Regions from separate parts of the Escherichia albertii genome, predicted to be linked through region 3. Evidence: predicted binding sites of a transcription regulator. Region 3 holds the regulator's gene; each other region holds the start of a gene.

Region 1 (5,780 bases), 420 kb from region 3:
GTTGCCGTATTTGCTAACAACGCCCCGGCCTTTTATGCCGTCACGCCCGCGCGCCTGGCTGAACTGCTGGCGCTGGAAGAAAAGCTGGCACGTCCGGGAAGCGATGTTGCTCTGGACGATCAACTCTATCAGGAACCACAAGCCGCTCCCGTTGCCGTACCAATGGGTAAATTCGCCATGTACCCAGACTGGCAGCCCGATGCCGACTTTATCCGCCAGGCCGCGTTATGGGGCGTGGCGCTAAGAGAGCCGGTAACAGCCGAAGAGTTGGCCTCATTCATTGCCTACTGGCAGGCGGAAGGCAAAGTTTTTCACCATGTACAATGGCAACAAAAACTGGCGCGCAGTCTGCAAATCGGTCGCGCCAGCAGCGGCGGATTAGCCAAACGAGATGTGAACACGGTCAGTGAACCTGACAGCCAAATTCCACCGGGATTCAGAGGATAACGATGAAAAACGTTGGCGACCTGATGCAGCGCCTGCAAAAAATGATGCCTGCTCATATCAAACCCGCCTTCAAAACGGGTGAAGAACTATTAGCCTGGCAGAAAGAACAAGGAGCCATCCGCTCCGCCGCCCTTGAACGCGAGAATCGGGCGATGAAAATGCAGCGCACCTTTAATCGCTCCGGCATTCGTCCGCTACATCAAAATTGCTCCTTCGAGAACTATCGCGTTGAGTGCGAAGGCCAGATGAATGCGTTAAGCAAAGCACGCCAGTATGTGGAAGAGTTCGACGGCAACATTGCCAGCTTTATCTTTTCTGGCAAGCCTGGAACTGGCAAAAACCATCTGGCGGCGGCGATCTGCAACGAACTGCTGCTACGCGGTAAATCAGTCCTGATTATTACCGTGGCCGATATTATGTCGGCGATGAAAGATACCTTCAGAAATAACAGCACCAGTGAAGAGCAGCTACTGAACGATTTGAGTAATGTTGATCTGCTGGTAATCGATGAGATCGGCGTTCAAACCGAATCCAAATATGAAAAAGTGATCATCAACCAGATCGTCGATCGTCGTTCCTCTTCCAAGCGCCCAACCGGGATGCTGACCAACAGCAACATGGAAGAAATGACGAAATTACTGGGTGAGCGAGTGATGGATCGTATGCGGTTAGGTAACAGTCTGTGGGTGATCTTCAACTGGGATAGTTATCGCAGCCGGGTCACGGGCAAAGAATATTAAGACAATTCCGCCCGGCCCTGACGCTATACTGCGACAAAATGCCACTATGAGTAATTATGATGAAAACTGTTAAATACCTTCTGTGCTGTGCAATTACCGCCAGCGCGCTAGTTTCTGCCGGAACACACGCCGCCTCCTGGAAAGAGACGCTCACCAGCGCTGCCAGCGGACTTAGTAACCAGAACAGCACAACACAGGAAGGCGGTTGGTCGCTCTCTTCCTTAACGAGCCTGCTTGGCAGCGGCAATCAAGCGTTAAGCGCAGACAACATGAACAATGCCGCGGGTATTTTGCAATATTGCGCGAAGCAAAAGCTGGCTTCAGTAACCGATGCCGAAAATGTGAAAAACCAGGTGCTGGAAAAATTGGGCCTGAACAGCGAAAAACAGAAAGAAGACACCAACTATCTGGATGGCATTCAGGGTCTGTTAAAGACCAAAGATGGTCAACAGCTCAATCTGGATAATATCGGTACTACTCCGCTAGCAGAGAAAGTGAAAACCAAAGCTTGCGATCTGGTATTAAAACAAGGGCTGAACTTTATCTCCTGATCCACGTAATGCCGCGTTTTAGCTGTTAATTGGCTGACGCGGCAATTCCCTTCTCCTTTTTCCAGTTGTAACGCTCTCATCCCCCGTTATGCGCGAGATTGCCTCTGTCAAAAAAGTCTGTTTATAAACTAATTCCTAACAACATCGCATTTTTTTGACACTAGAATTGCAGCAATATGGCCGCGCCATTACATTGTGCTTCTCAAAAAGCTTAAACATCGGCTACATGGACTGGTTTAGTGAGGATCGCCCGTTGTCAGAACTATTCTCTTTCGCCCTGTTTCTCGCTTCCGTGCTGATCTACGCATGGAAAGCGGGACGTAATACCTGGTGGTTTGCCGCCACATTAACGGTACTGGGACTATTTGTTGTTTTAAACATCACCCTGTTTGCCAGCGACTATTTTACCGGCGACGGCATTAACGACGCGGTGCTCTACACCTTAACGAACAGCCTGACCGGAGCAGGCGTTAGTAAATATATTCTGCCCGGTATTGGGATCGTACTCGCGCTGACTGCCGTTTTCAGCGCGCTGGGCTGGATACTACGCCGACGCCGCCATCATCCTCACCATTTTGGCTACAGCCTGCTGGCGCTATTACTGGCACTGGGTTCAGTGGACGCCAGCCCGGCATTTCGTCAGATAACGGAACTGGTGAAATCCCAGTCACGCGACGGCGATCCTGACTTTGCGGCCTATTACAAAGAACCATCCAAAACCATTCCCAATCCAAAACTCAATCTGGTCTATATCTACGGTGAAAGTCTCGAGAGAACCTATTTTGACAACGACGCTTTTCCAGATCTCACTCCCGAACTGGGCGCACTAAAAAATGAAGGGCTGGATTTCAGCCACACGCAGCAACTGCCGGGAACAGATTACACAATCGCGGGCATGGTGGCTTCCCAGTGCGGCATTCCGCTGTTTGCCCCGTTTGAAGGCAACGCTTCCGCTTCGGTTTCCAGCTTTTTCCCACAGAACATTTGTCTGGGCGATATCCTGAAAAATTCGGGTTATCAGAACTATTTCGTTCAGGGAGCTAACCTGCGTTTTGCAGGCAAAGACGTATTCCTGAAATCGCACGGTTTTGACCATTTATATGGCTCGGAAGAACTGAAAAGCGTGGTGGCGGACCCGCATTATCGCAACGACTGGGGATTCTACGACGATACCGTGCTGGATGAAGCATGGAAAAAATTTGAAGAACTGTCTCGCTCCGGTCAACGATTCTCACTGTTTACCCTGACGGTCGATACCCATCACCCGGATGGTTTTATCTCTCGCACCTGTAACCGCAAAAAATATGATTTTGACGGCAAACCGAACCAGTCATTCAGCGCGGTAAGTTGCAGCCAGGAAAATATCGCGACGTTTATCAACAAAATCAAAGCGTCACCGTGGTTTAAAGATACCGTCATCGTCGTCTCTTCCGACCATCTGGCGATGAACAACACGGCGTGGAAATACCTCAATAAACAGGATCGTAATAACCTGTTTTTCGTCATTCGCGGCGACAAACCACAACAAGAGACGCTGGCAGTAAAGCGTAACACTATGGATAACGGCGCTACGGTGCTGGATATTCTCGGGGGCGATAACTTCCTCGGCCTTGGGCGCAGCAGCTTGTCCGGGCAGTCGATGTCAGAAGTGTTCCTCAACATTAAAGAGAAAGTACTGGCATGGAAGCCGGATATCATCCGCTTATGGAAGTTTCCTACCGAGATGAAAAAGTTCACCATCGACCAGCAGAAAAACATGATTGCCTTCTCGGGTAGCCATTTCCGTTTGCCGCTGCTGTTGCGGGTTTCAGACAAGCGCGTGGAACCCCTGCCGGAAAGTGAGTACTCCGCACCACTGCGTTTCCAGTTGGCTGATTTCGCCCCACGCGACAATTTCGTCTGGGTTGACCGCTGTTACAAGATGGCGCAACTGTGGGCGCCGGAGCTGGCGCTCTCCACCGACTGGTGCGTCTCACAAGGTCAACTTGGCGGGCAACAAATTGTGCAGCATGTTGATAAACCTGAATGGAAAGGCAAAACGGCGTTTAAAGATACCGTCATCGACATGAAACGCTACAAAGAGAATGTGGATACGCTGAAAATTGTCGATAACGACATTCGCTACAAAGCCGACAGCTTCATCTTTAACGTCGCCGGCGCGCCAGAAGAGGTGAAACAGTTTAGCGGTATTTCACGTCCAGAGTCGTGGGGCCGCTGGTCCAACGCGCAGTTGGGCGATGAAGTGAAAATCGAGTATAAACATCCACTGCCGAAGAAGTTTGATCTGGTGATTACCGCTAAAGCGTACGGCAACAACGCCAGCCGACCGATTCCGGTACGAGTAGGAAAAGAAGAGCAAACGATGGTGCTGGGCAACGAGGTGACCACCACGACGTTGCATTTCGATAACCCAACCGATGCCGATACGCTGGTCATTGTGCCGCCAGAACCAGTCTCAACTAACGAAGGAAACATTCTCGGACACTCTCCGCGTAAGCTCGGCATTGGTATGGTAGAAATCAAAGTAGTTGAGCGTGATGGGTAATTATTGACCGACTTGTCGGTCGTATAAGACGCGCAAGCGTCGCATCCGGCATTGAGTACATAATGCCGGATGCGGCGTAAACGCCTTATCCGGTCTATAAAGCATGACTGAAAAGCAGAAAAAGACAGCGCCCAACACTTCCCCGGACGCTGCATGGCAACTTTAGCTATCTCTCATTATCAGAAAGTAATAACCCCTTTAATCAACTCACGATTGTTAATCACATCGCGCTCGTAAGTTTCTGCCAGCGTGGCGAACGGGTAGCAATGAGTTAACATCATGCCCGCAGTAATTTTTCCTTCCGCCATCAGCCGCCCAACTTTAGCAAAATCCTCCGGCGTAGCGTTACGGCTGCCCATCATTGTGGTCTCTTTTTTGTGGAATTCTGGATCAGAGAACTGCAACTCGCCTTTAAACAGACCGACAAATACCACCGTACCGCCGTGGCGAATCAAATTTACGGTGTTATTCATCGCATGTTGATTACCTGTCGCATCGATCACCTTCTGCGCCAGGGAACCGCCAAACTGTTTACGCAACTGGGCATCAAAATCTTCTGCTGACGGGTCCAGAACCGGTAACTCCAGATACGTAGCCACATGTTCGCGCCGGGTCGGGCTGGTATCCGCCACGACCACCTGAGCTCCGTCCGCTTTTGCAATCGCCGCGGCTCCCAGACCAATTGGCCCTGCACCAACCACCAGCACCTGTTCACCAGGGGCAATCGCTGCGCGACGCACCGCATGAGCGCTAATCGCAAAAGGCTCAATCAACGCCGCTGCTTGTGGGTCAATACCGTCGGCAGGCAAAATATTCGCTACCGGCACACTCAGATACTCACTAAAACCACCGTCCTGATGCACACCAATGACTGAAATTTTTTCACAACAATTGGTGCGACCACTTTTACATGCAGGGCATTCCTGGCAGGCAACATAAGGGATAACGGCAACTTGCTGACCATTTTTTAAATCATGTATATTTTTACCCAGCCCAACAATCTCTCCACATATTTCATGGCCCAGAACACGTGGGTAGTTAAAAAACGGTTGATTTCCTCCCCAGGCATGAATATCAGTCCCACAAATCCCGACAGACTTAATTTTTATTAATGCTTCACTGTCACCTGGAATAGGTATCTCACGCTGTTTCCAGACTAATTCTTTCGGTTTCTGACAAATTAATACATTCATCGTAGACATGATTCTGCTCTCCATTTTTTGTTGTCTTAGATATCGATGAAAATGAAAAATGCCAGCGAAATAGAAAATCTATTTTGTGAAAACCTACGCATAAAAATGTTTTAAATCGGGTTTTAATGGCGCAACAAGGAGGAAAGTATGAGTCGTTCGCAAAATTTACGCCACAATGTAATTAATCAGGTTATTGATGATATGGCTCGTGGTCATATCCCTTCCCCGCTCCCATCGCAAAGCGCGCTGGCGGAGATGTATAACATCAGTCGCACCACCGTGCGCCATATTCTCAGCCACTTGC
Region 2 (5,780 bases), 420 kb from region 3:
GAGAATAGCTTTACCGTTGACGTTACGCGCCGCACGACCGATAGTCTGAATCAGCGAACGCTCAGAGCGCAGGAAGCCCTCTTTATCCGCATCGAGGATCGCCACCAGCGAAACCTCAGGCATATCCAGACCTTCGCGCAGTAAGTTGATCCCCACCAGTACATCAAACTCGCCCAGACGCAAATCGCGGATGATTTCCATACGCTCGACGGTATCGATGTCCGAGTGAAGATAACGCACGCGTTCGCCGTGTTCTTCCAGATATTCTGTCAGATCTTCTGCCATCCGTTTGGTTAACGTCGTGACCAGGACGCGTTCATTAATCGCCGCACGCTGGCGAATCTCCGAAAGCAGATCATCGACCTGCGTCGCTACCGGACGCACTTCGATAATCGGGTCGAGCAGGCCTGTTGGGCGCACCACCTGATCTACCACATCACCACCGGATTTCTCCAGCTCGTAATTGCCGGGCGTCGCAGAAACATAGATAGTTTGCGGGGCCAGCGCTTCGAACTCTTCAAACTTCAGCGGACGGTTATCCAGCGCTGACGGCAGGCGAAAACCATACTCCACCAGGGTTTCTTTACGTGCCCGGTCGCCGCGATACATACCGCCAATCTGCGGAATGGTGACGTGGGATTCATCGACCACCAGCAGCCCATCGGCAGGCAGATAATCAAACAGGGTCGGCGGCGGTTCGCCAGGTCCACGGCCGGAGAGGAAGCGTGAGTAGTTTTCAATGCCCGAGCAATAACCCAACTCGTTCATCATCTCCAGATCAAACTGGGTACGTTGAGTCAGACGCTGTTCTTCCAGCAGCTTGTTATTCGCCAACAGCACTTTACGTCGGTCAGCCAGTTCTTCTTTGATCTCTTCCATCGCCTGCACAATACGTTCACGCGGAGTGACATAGTGTGTTTTTGGGTAGATGGTATATCGCGCGATAGTTGAGATAACCTGCCCGGTTAACGGATCGAAAAGCGACAGTCGCTCCACCTCTTCATCAAACAATTCCACACGTAGCGCAACATCGTCAGATTCCGCCGGGAAAATATCAATCACCTCGCCACGTACACGGAAAGTCCCGCGCTGAAAAGCCTGGTCGTTGCGGGTATATTGCAACTCCGCCAGGCGGCGCAGGATCGCTCGCTGATCGATAATCATGCCGACCGTCAGATGCAGCATCATCTTCAGATATGAATCGGGATCGCCCAGACCATAGATGGCAGAAACAGACGCGACCACTACCACGTCCCGCCGCTCCAGCAAGGCTTTGGTTGCTGAAAGCCGCATCTGTTCAATATGTTCGTTTACCGAAGCATCTTTCTCAATGAAAGTGTCAGAACTCGGTACGTAGGCTTCTGGCTGATAGTAGTCATAATAGGAGACGAAATATTCCACCGCGTTTTCGGGGAAAAACTCTTTCATCTCGCCGTACAACTGGGCCGCCAGCGTTTTATTCGGCGCCAACACCATGGTTGGACGTTGCAGATCAGCGATAACGTTAGCGATGGTGAAGGTTTTACCAGAGCCAGTTACGCCGAGCAGTGTCTGGTGCGCCAGGCCATCTTCCAGCCCCTCTTCGAGACGTCGGATCGCCTCTGGCTGATCGCCAGAAGGTTTGAAAGCGGAATTCAGTTTGAACGGTTTACTCATGAGTCGCTACCTGAGGCTGTGGGCGGACAGGTATGTAATTTTACTCGCCGTACTTAATAATGCCAACAAATTATACTGGATAAAAAAACAGTTACACGCCACAATATTTCTGTTACACCGTGAACTAAGGTGTCGAATGTGGGTAAAATTTGCTCCGTGACAAGATAAAACTCCAGGTTTGCAGGTTTATCCCCAAAACGGCGGTTTTTTTAACATTTGTCAAGATGACTGATGACAGATTTATGGCAAAAGCAGTCTCTTTTCTGACAGCCATTGCTTTTATCTAACTAATTAAAAAATAACAAATATTTCCCCAAGCCTTCTTTCGCGCCAATTTGCGTGCAAGCCGCGTATTCTCTCGCTTGCCTCGCGTTTTCTAACTCTAATACACATGGTTATCCACAGGAATAGTGGATAACTGCCTGCAGCCCGTATCCTCCGCCGCCTGGGCAATTCCCACACTAACCACATGATGCGAAGGTAAAATTTTTTTCGTGATTTTTTTAGAATTTAATTGGTTAAATTACAGGCAATCGAAGGCACGTTCTTGCTCGCAATTCAACCAAATTTATTGCTACAACAATGATGTGAGATTGATGTACTTTCCGGTTAGTGCATTTTCTGGATTTTCCTTAAGCCAGGGGATTTCTCCCAGCAACGGGGCGGGAATCATCTCTTCGAGCGTGGCCATATATTCACCGTGACGTTTACCTGGCGGCGTCACATCGTTTGCCACCCACCCTGCCAGAGTGAGTCCGGCATGTTGTATAGCCTGTGCAGTCAGCATCGCATGGTTAATACAGCCGAGTTTTACCCCTACCACCAGTATCACTGGCAATTGTTCCTGCATAACCCAATCGGCAAAAGTAAAGGCATCAGAAAGCGGTGTGAACCAACCTCCGGCCCCCTCGACCAGCACCCAATCAACCTGTTTTTCCAGCGTGCGCAATCCCGCACTCATAACCGCCGGGTCAATAGGTCTCCCCTCTTCCGCACTGATAATATGCGGCGAGGTAGGTTCTGCGAAGGTGTAAGGATTTATCATGGCATAATCCAGTTGTCGGCTGCTGTTGCGCTGTAACGCCAATGCGTCACTGTTGCGTAAACCTTCGACAGTCATTTCGCTGCCAGAAGCCACTGGTTTATATCCCGCAGCCCGGTAACCAACGGCCCGCGCAGCCTGTAATAGTGCGCAACTGGCGACAGTTTTCCCCACTTCGGTATCCGTTCCTGTGACAAAATAACGTTTATTCACGAACAATCACTCCTATAAAAAGATAATACGTCAGAGGATATCGCCTCTGTTGTTGCGGCCAAGCTAGTTGCAGTTGCTGTAGCTGGGAACGGGTTAATATTCGCGGGTCGCGCCCTTCGTGAAGATGCGTTGCGCCAATACCTTTCAGTGAACGCATGGCGCTGAGTGCGTCATCAAACCACAGCGTGATGGGTTGAAGACGATGCTGATGACGAAAACCTTTCAACGTCCATTCAATGTCAGCTTGCGATAAAAAGCGGTTTGCATGGGTTCGCTCATCTACCGCCTGCCATGCCTGATGTAACTCGGGTAACGAGCCTTGCACCAGAGTAGTAAACGCCACTACGCCTCCGGGGCGTATCACCCGATAAAGCTCGCCTAATGCCGTGGATAATTCAGCGCACCACTGCACGGCGAGATTGCTCCACGCGAGATCGAAAGTCGCAGAAGACAACGGTAAGGATTCGATATCCCCTGCAAGATAGTAATCTGCGGCATCTTGCTGACGTGCCTGCGCAAGCATCGGCGAAGAAATATCTAATGCCGTCACCTGTCCACTGCGTTCGCGCCAGTAACGACTCATCCAGCCCGGCCCACAGCCTGCGTCCAGCACACGGGCGTATTTACGCTGCGGGAGCATTGCCAGTAAGGCATCAGCGCTACGGCGCTGTAACTCTGCGTGTTGCTCATACTGTGAGGCTGCCCGACCAAATGCCGCCGCAATCGCTTGTTTATTAACGGTTGCCATGTAACGCCTCCAGCAAGCGGTCAATATCCTGCGTTTCATGAGCCGCAGTTAAGGTCAGACGCAACCGCGCGGTGCCAGCCGGTACGGTTGGTGGGCGAATTGCCGTGACCCAACAACCTTGCTGACGCAGCTTTTCTGCCAGTCGTAATGCATGACTGTTATCACCGACGATTAATGGTTGAATGGCACTGTGAGAATCCGCGAGAGTAAATGGCGAACCCTGCACTCCGGCACGAAAACGCGTAATCAGATCAGCCAGCTTTTCGCGCCGAGCCTCCCCCTCTTCGCTACGAATCACCGCCAGCGACGCACGTAATGCCTGCGCCTGAGCGGGCGGCATACTGGTGCTGTAGATAAGATGGCGAGCAAACTGCAGCAGATAATCCGCGACCATATCGGAGCAAAGCACTGCCGCCCCGCTGACGCCAAATCCTTTGCCAAAAGTGACCACCAACAGTTCCGGCTTCACCTTATTCTGCCAGCAGCTCCCGCGTCCTTGCTCTCCAATAACGCCCGTACCATGGGCATCGTCGACCATCAACCAACCATTACACTGTTGCGTTACCTGCTGGATTTCCGCCAGCGGCGCACTATCGCCGTCCATACTGAATACGCCCTCTGTCACCACCAGTTGTCGCCCCGGACAGGAGGTAGCAAGCAGGCGTGCCAGATGAGCGACATCGTTATGAGCAAAACGACGAAGCTGGGACGGGCTTAAGCTGGCTGCCTCCAGCAATGAAGCGTGACTCAGTCGGTCGGCAACGATACGATCCTCTTTCGCCATCATCGCGGCAATGACTGCCTGATTGGCAGCAAACCCGGAGATAAACAGCAGCGCCCGTGAATAACCCAGCCACTCAGCCAGTTCTTCTTCCAGCGCCTGATGCGCCACGCTATAACCGCTGACATGCCCGGAACCACCGCTGCCGACGCCGAATTGTTCCGCACCCTGCTGCCAGGCGCGGATAATCTGCGGATGATGGCTTAAGCCGAGGTAATCATTGCTGGAAAAATTCAGATACTGGCGATCATCTGCCACCAGCCAGCGCCCGGCTCCTTGCGCCACCGGATAACGACGACGCAGGGCATCGGCAGCACGCCGCGCATCGAGCGCCGCATTGATTTTTTCCTGCCAGCTCATAGCGTTGCCGCGTTGTAATATTCGTCAGTGTCCGGGGTCATCAGCGCCTGCTCCAGACGTTGCTGTTGTTCGTTATCGCCCGCCAGCACGGCGGTTTGTTGTGGGTTTAGCCCCAGTTTGCGGAACAGTTGCAGGTCTTTATCTTCTTCTGGATTTGGTGTGGTCAGTAACTTGCAGCCGTAGAAAATCGAGTTAGCCCCAGCCATAAAGCACATCGCCTGGGTCTGTTCGTTCATTTGCTCACGCCCGGCAGAAAGGCGCACGTAAGAGGTCGGCATCATGATTCGCGCTACAGCAATGGTGCGAATAAAATCAAAGGCATCGACATCATCGTTATCAGCCAGCGGCGTGCCTTTCACCTTCACCAGCATGTTGATTGGCACGCTTTCCGGTGGCGTCGGCAAGTTCGCCAGTTGTAGTAATAATCCGGCGCGATCTTTCACCGTTTCGCCCAGGCCCACAATGCCGCCAGAGCAAACTTTAATCCCAGCTTCGCGCACTTTTTCCAGGGTATCGAGGCGTTCCTGATAAGTACGCGTAGTGATGATATTGCCGTAAAACTCCGGCGAGGTGTCAAGGTTGTGGTTGTAGTAATCCAGCCCGGCATTCGCGAGGCGCTGCGCCTGAGATTCACTCAACGTGCCCAGCGTCATACACGCCTCCAGGCCCATCGCTTTTACCCCCTGCACCATCTGTTCCAGGTACGGCATATCACGTTCGTGGGGATTCTTCCACGCCGCGCCCATGCAAAAACGCGTCGAACCCGCCGCTTTCGCTTTGCGCGCCGACTCCAGTACCTGTTCGACTTCCATTAAACGTTCGGCTTCCAGTCCGGTTTTATAGCGCGAGCTTTGCGGGCAATATTTGCAATCTTCCGGGCAGGCCCCCGTTTTTATCGACAACAAAGTACTGACCTGAACCTGACGGGGATCGAAATGCTGACGATGTACCTGCTGCGCTTCAAACAGCAGATCCAGCAA
Region 3 (5,780 bases):
GTGTTCGCCCGCCTGCAAGCCGACCATGGGAGGGAAAATAATGTTACCTGCGCCGACGAACAACGCAAATGTCATAAAGCCCAGAGCGATGATATCGCGCGATCTTAACTGATGGGTCATAAATCATACTGCCTGTGGATGTGGTGTTGTAACGTTAAATTTTTGTGCCAATCCCTGGGGATGATACAGCGGTATTTTTAAACAATTTTAGCGGGAAAAACTCCCGACCAAATGCGGCGAAGAATAGTTTTTCGATTTACCGCTTTAATGCAGTCAGTATGACAGCATCTGATGCGCAATTTAAACGCTTATAACGTTTTAAAGCAAGGAGGGATCTAAAAACCAGAGGTATATATCGATAAGAAATCATCAATCAGTATAAAACACTATTTCAGTGAAAAAGATATGGCTAATCATGCGAACAAAAAATCACCATTCGTTGTGAAATTTAGCGTTCGTTTTTTGACTGCAAACAAAAAAAGCCAGCGTCGGCTGGCTTGTGGAAACAAAAAATGACAAAGGTGGATTAATCACTGTTTTTGGCAATTAAACGTTCCGGCAAAACAAAGCTGAAACGCGTGCCTTTACCCAATGTACTCTCAATATTCAGGCGACTTTCGTGATGATTCACCGCATGTTTAACGATGGCTAACCCTAATCCGCTGCCACCTGTTTGTCGGGAACGCGCTTTATCAACACGATAAAAACGCTCCGTCAGTCGCGGAATATGCTCCGGTGCAATGCCTGGCCCGTTATCTTCAACGCTAAACTCGGCACCGTGCGGTACTCGCTGCCAGCGCACGGTAATATGTGTACCTTCCGGCGTATGATTCACCGCGTTATAAACCAGGTTGGAAATCGCACTACGTAGCTGATCTTCATTGCCAGACACTTTGAGGTTGTTATCAATTTCAAAAGTAAATGTCTGTTTGTGCTGGCTCAGAGTCTGAGCTTCACGCTCAACAACGCGCAGCATCATCGGCACATCAACCTTCTCATTCAGCAACTGCGTTGGTGCAGCTTCAATTTTTGACAGTGTCAGCAACTGCTTTACCAGCCCCTCCATCCGCTGGGTCTGTTCACGCATGGTGTGCAACGCTTTTTCTCGAACTGCGCCTTCCAGCGGCTGCTCATGCATCATCTCCAGGTAGCCCTGTAATACCGTCAACGGTGTACGCAACTCATGGCTTACGTTGGCAAAAAAGTTGCGCCGCGCCCCTTCCAGTTGATGCATTTGCGTGACATCGCGCGCCACCATCAGCAACTGTTTATGGGTATAAGGCATGACGCGAATTTCCAGATGCCGCCCGGTGTTGAGTACCAGATTAAGCGGGCGAGAAAAATCGCGAGTTTTCAGATATTGCGTAAACTCCGGGTAACGCAGCAGGTTAAGGATGTTCTGCCCATTATCTTCCGGCCAGCGCAGGCCAAGAATTTGTTGCGCCAGACCGTTGCACCAGAAAATGCCGCCCTCTTCCGTAGTCAGCACCACCGCATCGGGCAGCGACTCCGCGCCGCTACGAAAACGTTTAATAAGATTGCCCAGCTCGCGGCGACGTTTTTTATTACGCAGTTGCATCTGGTGTAAGCCGTACAGCAGCGGTTCCCAGCTACCACGCCCCGGTGGCGGCGTCATACTGCGGTCAACCCACAGCCACCATGAAAGACGCAATAAATTCCAGAAATGCCAGATAAGCAGTCCCGTTACCGATGCCAACAAAAACCAGGGCAGGTAACCAAAAAAAGCACCCAGGATGAAGGCCGGGAGGCAGCAAAGTAGCAGCTCCAGCACCAGCCTTTTCCACGACAGCCGTTCCAGCACGTAAGATACTCCAGTTAAGAAATCATAAGCCCTGCTCTGCGTCCGATGAGCAAGGCGTTAAAAGCGGGTTGAAAAACGATATCCGGTACCGCGCACGGTCTGCACCATGCGGTCATGCCCGCCAGGCTCCAGTGCTTTACGCAGGCGACGAATGTGGACATCGACCGTGCGGTCCTCCACATATACGTTGGTTCCCCAGACATGATTTAACAGTTGTTCGCGACTGTACACGCGTTCGGGATGGGTCATAAAAAAGTGCAGTAGTTTAAATTCTGTCGGCCCCATCTCCAGCGGCTCTTCGCCCGCCATCACCCGGTGAGAAGTCGGATCGAGACTTAGCCCCTGCATCTCAATCACCTCTTCTACCGCCATAGGGGAAATACGGCGCATCACCGCTTTAATTCGCGCCACCAGCTCCTTCGGCGAAAACGGCTTGGTGATATAGTCATCCGCGCCGGTTTCAAGTCCACGCACGCGATCTTCTTCTTCCCCTCTGGCGGTCAACATCACCACCGGGATATCCCGGGTCATTGACTCACGCTTAAGATGTTTGATGAACTGGATACCGGAACCGCCGGGTAACATCCAGTCGAGGAGAATTAAATCCGGCCAGGGTTCATTCAGTTGGTTCACAGCACTGTCATAATCTTCCGCTTCGACTGGCTGAAAGCCATTTTGCTCGAGTACGAAGCAGACCATTTCGCGAATTGGAGCTTCATCTTCTACGACCAGAATACGTCTCGCCATGATTTGCCCTGTTGTAAGAGATAGATTGCGATCATTAATGCGACGCCATTATGCGTCAGATTTATGACAGATTTATGAAAAGAACGTCGCACTCGTCCTCAGGTTATTGATTTCCGGGCGCAGAAAAAAGTAAATCACACACCTGTTTGGGTATAATCGCGCTCATGCTTTTTCGCCAGGAAATTGTTATGCGCATTCTTCACACATCAGACTGGCATCTCGGCCAGAACTTCTACAGCAAAAGCCGCGAAGCTGAACATCAGGCCTTTCTTGACTGGCTGCTGGAGACCGCGCAAACCCATCAGGTAGATGCGATTATTGTTGCCGGTGATGTTTTCGATACCGGCTCACCGCCCAGTTACGCCCGTACGTTATATAACCGCTTTGTTGTCAATTTACAGCAAACCGGCTGTCATCTGGTGGTACTGGCAGGAAACCATGACTCGGTAGCCACGCTGAATGAATCGCGCGATATCATGGCGTTCCTCAATACTACCGTGGTCGCCAGCGCCGGACATGCCCCACAAATCTTGCCACGTCGCGACGGGACGCCTGGCGCGGTGCTATGCCCCATTCCTTTTTTACGCCCGCGTGACATTATTACCAGCCAGGCGGGGCTTAACGGTATTGAAAAACAGCAGCATTTGCTGACAGCGATCACTGACTATTACCAACAACACTATGCCGATGCCTGCAAGCTGCGCGGCGATCAGCCTCTGCCCATCATCGCCACGGGGCATTTAACGACCGTTGGCGCCAGCAAAAGCGACGCCGTGCGCGACATCTATATAGGTACGCTGGATGCCTTCCCGGCACAAAACTTTCCGCCAGCCGACTACATCGCGCTCGGGCATATTCACCGCGCGCAGATTATTGGCGGCATGGAGCATGTTCGCTATTGCGGCTCCCCCATTCCTCTGAGTTTTGATGAATGCGGCAAAAATAAATATGTCCATCTGGTGACATTTTCAAACGGCAAATTAGAGAGCGTGGAAAATCTGAGTGTACCGGTAACACAACCGATGGCGGTACTGAAAGGAGACCTGGCGGCGATTACCACGCAACTGGAACAATGGCGAGATGCGCCGCAGAACCCGCCCATCTGGCTGGATATTGAAATCACTACTGATGAGTATCTGCATGATATTCAGCGCAAAATTCAGACATTAACTGAATCACTGCCTGTGGAAGTCCTGCTGGTACGCCGGAGCCGCGAACAGCGCGAGCGTGTATTGGCCAGCCAACAGCGTGAAACTCTCAGCGAACTTAGCGTCGAGGACGTTTTTAATCGCCGTCTGGCGCTGGAGGAACTTGATGAAACGCAGCATCAACGTCTGCAACATCTTTTCGCCACAACATTGCAGACCCTCGCCGGAGAACATGAAGCATGAAAATTCTCAGCCTGCGCCTGAAAAACCTCAACTCATTAAAAGGCGAATGGAAGATTGATTTCACCCGCGAGCCGTTCGCCAGTAACGGACTATTTGCGATTACCGGCCCTACCGGCGCGGGGAAAACCACGCTGCTGGATGCCATTTGTCTGGCGCTGTATCACGAGACTCCGCGCCTCTCAACCATTTCACAATCGCAAAATGATCTGATGACCCGCGATACCGCCGAATGTCTGGCGGAAGTTGAATTTGAAGTCAAAGGCAAAGCGTACCGCGCATTCTGGAGCCAGAATCGGGCGCGCAACCAGCCGGACGGTAATTTGCAGGTGCCGCGCGTAGAGCTGGCGCGCTGTGCAGACGGTAAAATCCTTGCCGATAAAGTAAAAGATAAGCTGGAATTAACGGCGACATTAACCGGACTGGATTACGGACGTTTCACCCGTTCGATGCTGCTTTCGCAGGGCCAATTTGCAGCCTTCCTCAATGCCAAACCGAAAGAGCGCGCGGAATTGCTCGAGGAGTTAACCGGCACCGAAATCTACGGGCAAATCTCGGCGATGGTCTTTGAACAGCACAAATTGGCCCGTACTGAGCTGGAGAAACTGCAAGCGCAGGCCAACGGCGTCGCGTTGCTCGCACCAGAACAAGTGCAATCGCTGACAGAAAGTTTGCAGGCACTTACTGACGAAGAAAAACAGTTACTTGTCGCGCAACAGCAAGAACAACAATCACTAAACTGGTTAACGCGTCTGGATGAATTACAGAAGGAAACGCGCCGTCGTCAACAAACGCTGCAACAGGCACTGGCAGAGGAAGAAAAAGCGCAACCCCAACTGGCGGCACTCCGTCTGGCACTGCCAGCGCGAAATCTCCGTCCACACTGGGAACGCATCGCAGAACACTCTGCTGCTCTGATGCATACTCGTCAGCAGATTGAGGAAGTGAACACTCGCTTACAAAGCACAATAGCGCTTCGCGCAAGCATTCGTCACCACGCAACACGTTTGTCAGCAGAAATACAACACCGTCAACAAACGCTGAATGCGTGGTTACAGGAAAATGACCGCTTTCGCCTGTGGAACAACGAATTGACCGGATGGCGTGCGCAATTCTCCCAACAGGCCAGCGATCGCGCACATCTGCGGCAATGGCAACAGCAGTTAAACCATGCCGGGCAAAAACTTAATGCGCTTCCGGCGATCTCGTTGACTTTAACCGCTGATGAAGCTGCTACCGCCCAGGCGCAACATGCTGAGCAACGCCCACTGCGTCAGCGCCTGGTTGCGCTGCACGGGCAGATAGTCCCTCAGCAAAAACGGCTGGCGCAGCTGCAAGCCGCTATTCAGAGCGTTACGCTGGAACAAACGCAACGTAACGCTGCGCTGACAGAAATGCGCCAACGTTATAAAGAAAAGACGCAGCAGCTTGCCGATGTCAAAACCATTTGCGAGCAGGAAGCACGCATTAAAACGCTGGAGGCCCAGCGCGCGCAGTTACAGGCGGGTCAGCCATGTCCGCTTTGCGGTTCCACCAGCCACCCGGCGGTCGAGGCCTATCAGGCGCTGGAACTGGGGGTTAATCAGGCCCGCTTACTGACGCTGGAAAAGGAAGTGAAAAAGCTCGGCGAAGAAGGCGCGGCGCTGCGTGGGCAACTGGATGCATTAACAAAGCAGCTTCAGCGCGATGAGAACGAAGCGCAAAGCATCCGGCAAGATGAGCAAGCGCTTACTCAACAGTGGCAAGCCGTCACAGACAGCCTGAATATCACGTTGCAGCCGCAGGACGATATTCAACCGTGGCTTGATGCACAAGATGAGCAC

Evidence for each region. Region 3 encodes PhoB, which activates phosphate uptake and scavenging genes when phosphate is short. Its sites were predicted from a motif close to CTGTCATAAAACTGNCNNAT; they were not measured.
Region 1: the regulator PhoB is predicted to act here: its motif matches at 1,880-1,899, upstream of opgB (phosphatidylglycerol--membrane-oligosaccharide glycerophosphotransferase).
Region 2: the regulator PhoB is predicted to act here: its motif matches at 1,886-1,905, upstream of uvrB (excinuclease ABC subunit UvrB).

What each region holds. Positions count from the first base shown of each region.
Region 1 is NZ_CP117568.1:3,698,484-3,704,263, reverse strand. It holds gene dnaT (primosomal protein DnaT) at 1-447, shown strand, start outside; gene dnaC (replicative helicase loader DnaC) at 450-1,187, shown strand; gene yjjA (DUF2501 domain-containing protein YjjA) at 1,244-1,738, shown strand; gene opgB (phosphatidylglycerol--membrane-oligosaccharide glycerophosphotransferase) at 1,992-4,283, shown strand; gene lgoD (L-galactonate oxidoreductase) at 4,463-5,485, opposite strand; gene PS053_RS17910 (GntR family transcriptional regulator) at 5,624-5,780, shown strand, end outside.
Region 2 is NZ_CP117568.1:4,544,254-4,550,033, reverse strand. It holds gene uvrB (excinuclease ABC subunit UvrB) at 1-1,656, opposite strand, end outside; gene bioD (dethiobiotin synthase) at 2,231-2,911, opposite strand; gene bioC (malonyl-ACP O-methyltransferase BioC) at 2,904-3,659, opposite strand; gene bioF (8-amino-7-oxononanoate synthase) at 3,646-4,800, opposite strand; gene bioB (biotin synthase BioB) at 4,797-5,780, opposite strand, start outside.
Region 3 is NZ_CP117568.1:4,121,329-4,127,108, reverse strand. It holds gene brnQ (branched-chain amino acid transporter carrier protein BrnQ) at 1-120, opposite strand, end outside; gene phoR (phosphate regulon sensor histidine kinase PhoR) at 527-1,822, opposite strand; gene phoB (phosphate response regulator transcription factor PhoB) at 1,880-2,569, opposite strand; gene sbcD (exonuclease subunit SbcD) at 2,758-3,960, shown strand; gene sbcC (exonuclease subunit SbcC) at 3,957-5,780, shown strand, end outside.